DNA from 3 places in the Arthrobacter sp. JSM 101049 genome. Region 3 is predicted to be linked to each of the others. Evidence: riboswitches for the same ligand, from Rfam matches in the RefSeq annotation. Region 3 holds a riboswitch; each other region holds the start of a gene.
The links. Region 3 has a riboswitch for thiamine pyrophosphate ahead of AB8M85_RS02700 (ECF transporter S component). Riboswitches for the same ligand answer to the same signal wherever they lie in the genome.

Region 1 (2,192 bases), on a different contig from region 3:
CCTCGTCCTCCGGATCCGCGGCGCGGATGTGCGTGGGGTGGGACATGTAGCGTCGCGCCATGGAGACGACCGCCCCGGGCATGGTGGCGGAGAACAGCATGGTCTGGTGCACCGCCGGAATGGCCGCCAGGAGCGTCTCGACATCGGGCAGGAAGCCCAGGTCGAGCATCTCGTCGGCCTCGTCGAGGACAACGATGCGGATGTTCTTCAGGTTCAGGTGCTTCTGCTTGTGCAGGTCGATCAACCGACCGGGAGTGCCCACGACGATCTCCACGCCGGCAGCCAGCTGCTCGATCTGCGGCTCGTAGGCCCGCCCGCCATAAATCGTGGCGATGCGCGCATTGCGCTTGGTGGCGGCCTTCCTGATGTCCTCGGACACCTGGTTGGCCAGCTCGCGGGTGGGCGCGACGATGAGCGCCTGCGGGGCGCCGGGTGTCGGGAGCTTGTCGTAGTCGGCGTCCCCGGGGCCAATGACGCGTTGCAGGGCCGGGATGCCGAATCCGAACGTCTTGCCCGTGCCGGTCTTGGCCTGGCCGATGATGTCGTGACCGCCGAGGGCCACCGGCAAGGTCATGGCCTGGATCGGGAAGGGGTGGACGATGCCGGCATCGGCCAGGGATTCGACGATGTCGGCCCGGACGCCGAAGTCGGCAAAGGTCTGTTCGGGGATTTCGTGCGGGGCGTCCTCGGTGGCAAGGGTCCCGTCGACCTCGAGCTGTTCGGTGCCGGTGTCATCGGTGAGTTGTTGCTCTGTGTTCAATGAAATCTCATTCGTTTAGGCGCCGGGGTGCGATGTGCTCAACGTCCTCCGGAATCCGGGGGCGGAGTCCACTGCGGCAGCGGCGCGTCCAGCGGAGCCGATCGTGGCTTACGAGCGCGAATGATCGCGCAAAAGGTGCAGGTTCGCTGGGAATTCCTGCCAAGTACATGCGTCTGGTACGACCGGGCATCCTTGTCTACCCTTCCAGTCTAGCGTGCACACGCCCGTTCGCCGCGTGCCACCGGTCGCCGCGTGGCGTGCGTTACGCTGGACCCGAGACCACGGGAGCCCGCGAACGGGCTGAGAGGGTGCTGCCGCAGCCGATGCGGCGGGGCACCGACCGATTGACCTGATCCGGATCATGCCGGCGGAGGGAAGGCAGCAGGCCAATGCACTGTGCAGTCGTGGGAGCCGGGATCATCGGGCTGTCCATTGGATGGGAACTGGCGCGCGCCGGACACCAGGTGAGCCTTATAGACCCGGCTCCGGGGACCGGGGCCACGCACGCCGCCGCCGGGATGCTGGCCGCCATCACCGAATACCACTTCCAGGAGCAGGACCTGCTGCGGCTCTCGGTGCCGGCCGCAGACGCGTGGCCGCGCTGGGCGCGTGCCCTGGAACAGGCGACGGGCCGCCCGACCGGATTCCGTGCCGGAGGAACGCTCGTCGTCGCCGCCGACGGCGCGGACCGGGAGGCGCTCGCGGAGCTGGCTGCGGCCCAGCGTGCCGCGGCGCTGGACATCGGCGAAGTCGGCACGACGGCCGCGCGGCGCCTGGAGCCGCTGCTGGCGCCGCGGCTGGCCGGGGCCTTTTCCGCCCCGGGCGACGGGCAGGCCGACCCACGGCGGACCGCTGCCGCCCTGCTGGCGGCACTGGCCGCCGAGTCCCGGGTCCGATGGGTCAGGCAGGAGGCCACCGCCGTCGTCCCGTCCGATCACGGCTCGGCCGTCGATTGCGGGCGTCCCGGATCGGGGCGGAGGGAAACCGTACCCGCCGACGAGGTCATCCTGGCTACGGGAACCGGCCTGCCAGGTGGCGCAGTCGCCCTGCCCGGCCTTCCGGCGGGACTGCGGCTCGCCGTGCGTCCGGTCCACGGCGATGTGCTGCGGTTGCGGCCGACGCCCGCGTTCCCGCGCCCCGCCGGGGTGACGGTGCGCGCCCTGGTATCGGGCCGCGCCGTCTATGTGCTGCCGCGCAGCGACGGCGAGGTCGTGCTCGGGGCGACCGAACGCGAGGACGGCCACACCGGGGTCAGCGTCGAGGGCACGCACCGGCTGCTGCGCGATGCCCTGCGGATCATGCCCGGCCTGGGGCACTTTGAACTGGCCGAGACGACGGCACGGACCCGACCCGGGACCCCGGACAACCTTCCCCTGCTGGGGCGCATCGGCCCGGGGCTGATCGCCGCGACGGGTTTCCACCGCCATGGCGT
Region 2 (2,192 bases), on a different contig from region 3:
CCGCGGACGGCGGAGGCCGGCAGGTCCTGTTGCCCGATGTGGACCCCGTCGACGGGGACCCCTGCGGCGCGGGCGGCCAGGTAGACATCGACACGGTCGTTGACCAGCAGCAGGGCACGGCCCGCGGTGTGGACGGCGCAGGCGGCTACCTCGGCCAGGAAATCCCGCGCGGGGAGGTCCTTGCAGCGCAGCTGGATGGTCCCGATCCCGGAGGAGACGGCGGCGGCCACGATGTCGGCCAGGGGCCGTCCGGCGGTGCTCGCGGCGTCGGCCACGAGGTAGATCCCGGTTCCCGGTGCCGGCGCCCTCATGCGAGCACCGCCGCGGTGGAGAGCTCCTGGGGGCCGGTGGCGGCCAGGGTGTCCAGGAACCCGACGGCGAAGGAGCCCGGTCCGGTCGCGGTGGCGGCGGCCCGTTCGGCGGCGACCGAGTACAGTGCGTGGGCGGCGATCGTGCCCAGCAGCGCATCGCCGTCGTTCGCGGCGACCATCGCGGCCACCAGGGCACCGAGGGAGCAGCCGCCTCCGGTGACGCGGGTGAGCAGGGGATCGCCGCCGTGCACGCGCACGGTGCGGCCGGCGTCGGTGACGAGGTCGACCGGTCCGGAGACCGCCACGACGGTCGGGCAGGACGCCGCCAGGTGGGTGGCCGAAGGCAGGGCCGCCTCGACGTTGTCCGTGGCGTCGACGCCGCGGCCGCCAGCACCGGAACCGGCCAGGGCGGGGATCTCGGAGGCGTTGCCGCGGACCACGGTGGGGCGTTCGGCCAGCAGCTCGGCGGCGAACTGGGTCCGCACCTCCAAGAAGCCGACCGCTACCGGGTCCAGCACCCAGGGGATGCCTGCCGTGCGGGCACTGCGGGCGGCCTCGAGCATGGCCCGGCGCTGTTCGGCGTGCGGCGTGCCCAGGTTCACGAGCACGGCGGAGGCCACCGGCGCGAACGCGGCAGCTTCCCCGGGGACGTCGACCATGGCCGGGGAGGCCCCGGCGGCCAGCAGGACGTTGGCGGTGAAATTCGTGACGACGGCGTTGGTCAGACACTGGACCAGTGGCGCCGAGGTGCGCAGCTTCTCAATGGCGTGGCCGAGGTCGGCCGGTGTATAGGTGGGCGCATGCACGGGCATGGGCGACATCCCTCCGCTAGTACGAACTAGATCAGGTTCAGACGGGTGTGATCTCAGTCCGCGCCCTCTGCGCGGACACCCCGTGTCGATGACCGCGAGCCTACCGGCCCCCGCGGCCGCAGCCAAGTCCGTGACCTGGTTCACCACCGGCGGGCGCTAAGGTCGTAGCATGGCCACGAAGCGACGCACCCGATCGACCGCCGCGACCGCCGCGACCACCGCGGGGCGCGGCCCGCAGCCCGCAGAGCAACCAGTGGCCGCCTCGCGGCGACTGCGCGACGCCGCCGATTCACGGCTGGCCCACCCGCGCAGATTCCGTGCCGGGCAGCTCAAGGCGCTCGAGCGGCTGCTCCAGGAGAAGGAGGAGGCGCTCTGCGGCGCGCTGGCCGCGGACCTGGGGAAGCCGGCTGCCGAAGCGCGCCTGACCGAGCTGGACCGCGTGAAGGCCGAGATCGACCACGCCCAGCTGCACCTGGGGGACTGGATGGCCGACCGGCACGTGAAGGTGCCCGTGTCGCTGCAACCGGCGGCCGCGCGCATCCAGTCCCGACCCCTGGGCCTGGTGCTGGTCATCGCACCGTGGAACTACCCGGTCCTGCTGCTGCTCGGGCCCCTGGTCGGGGCCCTGGCCGCGGGCAATGCCGTGCTCCTCAAACCCTCCGAACTCGCCCCGGAGACCTCCGCGCTGCTCGCCCGGCTCATCCCCGAATACCTGGACCCCCGGGCCGTCGCCGTGGTCGAAGGGGCGGCCGAGACGACGACGGAGCTGCTGGGCCTGCGCTGGGACCATATCTTCTACACCGGTGGCGAGCGGGTCGGCCGGATCGTCGCCCACGCCGCCGCCGAATCGCTGACACCGGTGACCCTTGAACTCGGGGGGAAGAGCCCCGCCGTCGTCTCCGACGGAAACTTCCCGGCCATTGCCCGCCGGCTCGCCCACGGGAAGTTCATGAATGCCGGGCAGACGTGCGTGGCCCCGGACTACGTGCTGGCCGTCGGCGCGGGCGCGGCCGCCGGGCTGCAGAAGCACCTGCCCCGGGCGATCGCCGCGTTCTACGGCAAGGATCCG
Region 3 (2,192 bases):
CGACGGCATCCAGGCTCGCGGCAACCCGCGGCCAGATCTCCCCGGCGGGAACGCAGAGGTTTTCCGCGCCGAAGGCGACGTCGTCGCCGATCCGGGCTTGCACGACCTGGGTCTCCGGGTCCTGCTGCATGAGCCCGATCCGGCCAGGGGCCCGGCCGGCCGGCTGGCCGTCGATGAGCAGCTCGCCGGCCGAGGCATTGTCCTCGTCGTCCTGCAGCACGCCGGCGAGGGCATGCAGCAGCGTGGATTTCCCGGCCCCGGACGGCCCGACGAGCAGCACCCGCTCACCGGAGGCGATGTCCAGGTCCAGGCCCGAGACCGCCGGGACTTCGCGTCCGGCGTGTTTCCAGGCCCAGCCGCGGGCCCTGACGGTGCAGCCGCGCGGTGCCGGGCCGGCGGCCGCGGCGGGATCCGCTGTCGGTTCCAGGCGGTGGTTCATCGAATCAACCGACGATCCGCTCCTGGGCGGCCTTCCGCGAGGCCAGCGCCGACAGGGCCCCGGTCCGGGACAGTGCACGGGTCAGGGCCCAGCTGCCCAGCCCGGCGATGACCAGTCCGGAGGCCGCCATGCAGCCGACGTAGGCGAACTTCATCGCCGTCGTGTACTCGGGGAACCAGGCGAAGATGAAGGCATCGTTGACCCCGCCGAAGATGCCGGTCAGCAGCCCGGCCAGCAGGGCCACCGGAAGCGACCAGCGGCGGTAAAGGAACACGGCAACGACGACCTCGGCGCCCAGCCCCTGGACCAGGCCGGAGACCCAGACGGTCCAGCCGTATTCGGAGCCCAGCAGCGAGGAGACCACCGCGGCCACCATCTCGCAGAACAGAGCGGCCCCGGGTTTGCGGATGACCAGCGCCCCGAGCACTGCGGGAAAGAGCCACATTCCGGCCAACAGCGCCGACGATGGCGGGAAGGCGAGGAAGAGGAAATCGAGCAGGTGGTGGGTGGTGTTCCAGGCCCAGAAGATGACGCCGGAGGCGACGGCGATGACGGATGCGACGACGATGTCGACGACGCGCCAGCTGCGGCGCGTCGTGGCCGCGGCAGAAAGGGTGCTGCTCATGAGGGTGTCCTCCTTGGTGGTCAAGGAGGGGAGGGCAACGCGGCGGTTCCGCGTGTCCTGAGATTCTCGACTCCCTTCGCCGGTACGAGCCGGAGCAGGTTCGAGGGTCTGCGGCATTCCGCACTCTCAGCGTCCGTGTGCCCGGCCGTTTCCGGTCGGCGACGCTCCCCTGTCGTAGGTGTTTCAGTGGCCCCAGTCTACAGCGCGTTATGCTGGGCGGGTAACCACCTACCGACGGGAGAATCGTTCGTGAACGTACTACTGAAAGTCTTCGGCTCGGTGATGTCGATCGGTGCCGGATTCCTCGGCGGCAAGCTCGTGGACGTGGTCTGGGAAAAGGCGACCGGCGTCAATCCGCCCAAACCGGGGGATGCCGACGCGCAGGCGCAGGCGACCTTGCGCCAGGCGCTGGGATTCGCCGTCGTGTCGGCCGTTGTCGCGGCAGTGATCCAGGTGATGACCAACCGGGGGACGCAGCGGACCATCCGCCACTTCAACAAGACCGTCGACGAGGTCTGAGACCGGCTACCGGCCTTCGTCCAGGCGACGCTGGGCCTCGGAGACCACTTCATTGAGGTCGTCGAGGACCAGCGTTTCCTGTTTGAGGTGCTTGGTCCGGTAGGCCGCCCGACCGACCATGTGGGCCGTCACCGGCGCGGTGAGCAGTTGGAACAACCACGCCAGCAGCAGCACGGGCACTGCGGACCACGCCCTGATCTGCAAGGCGACCGCCATTAGCAGCAGGAAGAGCCCGAGCACCTGCGGCTTGGTGGCCGCGTGCATGCGCGAGAACAGGTCGGGGAAGCGCACCAGGCCGATGCCCGCGGCGACGGACATCAGCGCGCCGCCCACCATGCAGACCGCCGTGATCCAGTCCACGACGGTGTCGGCGGTTCCGCCCTCGACCAGGGCGATGACCATCATGGGTTCCTCCGATCCGTGACGTAGCGGGCGATGGTGACCGAGCCGATGAAGGCCACCAGGCAGCCGACGACGATGAACACGATGTGGTTCAGGTGCTGGTTGACGGCCATGTCCAGGCACAGCCCGCACATGATGATGACCAGCAAGACGTCCAGGGCGATGGTGCGGTCCAGGATCGAGGGGCCGCGGGCCAGCCGGACGAGC

Region 1: another riboswitch for thiamine pyrophosphate. It lies ahead of thiO (glycine oxidase ThiO); the one in region 3 lies ahead of AB8M85_RS02700 (ECF transporter S component).
Region 2: another riboswitch for thiamine pyrophosphate. It lies ahead of thiM (hydroxyethylthiazole kinase); the one in region 3 lies ahead of AB8M85_RS02700 (ECF transporter S component).

Annotation. Positions count from the first base shown of each region.
Region 1 is NZ_JBGFFC010000002.1:312,928-315,119, reverse strand. Features, by position in the region: gene AB8M85_RS06545 (DEAD/DEAH box helicase) at 1-760, opposite strand, end outside; TPP riboswitch at 1,032-1,153, shown strand; gene thiO (glycine oxidase ThiO) at 1,150-2,192, shown strand, end outside.
Region 2 is NZ_JBGFFC010000006.1:97,959-100,150, forward strand. Features, by position in the region: gene thiE (thiamine phosphate synthase) at 1-311, opposite strand, end outside; gene thiM (hydroxyethylthiazole kinase) at 308-1,123, opposite strand; TPP riboswitch at 1,115-1,216, opposite strand; gene AB8M85_RS14975 (aldehyde dehydrogenase family protein) at 1,293-2,192, shown strand, end outside.
Region 3 is NZ_JBGFFC010000001.1:574,102-576,293, forward strand. Features, by position in the region: gene AB8M85_RS02695 (ATP-binding cassette domain-containing protein) at 1-439, opposite strand, end outside; gene AB8M85_RS02700 (ECF transporter S component) at 444-1,064, opposite strand; TPP riboswitch at 1,119-1,245, opposite strand; gene AB8M85_RS02705 (DUF4235 domain-containing protein) at 1,314-1,583, shown strand; gene mnhG (monovalent cation/H(+) antiporter subunit G) at 1,590-1,988, opposite strand; gene AB8M85_RS02715 (monovalent cation/H+ antiporter complex subunit F) at 1,985-2,192, opposite strand, start outside.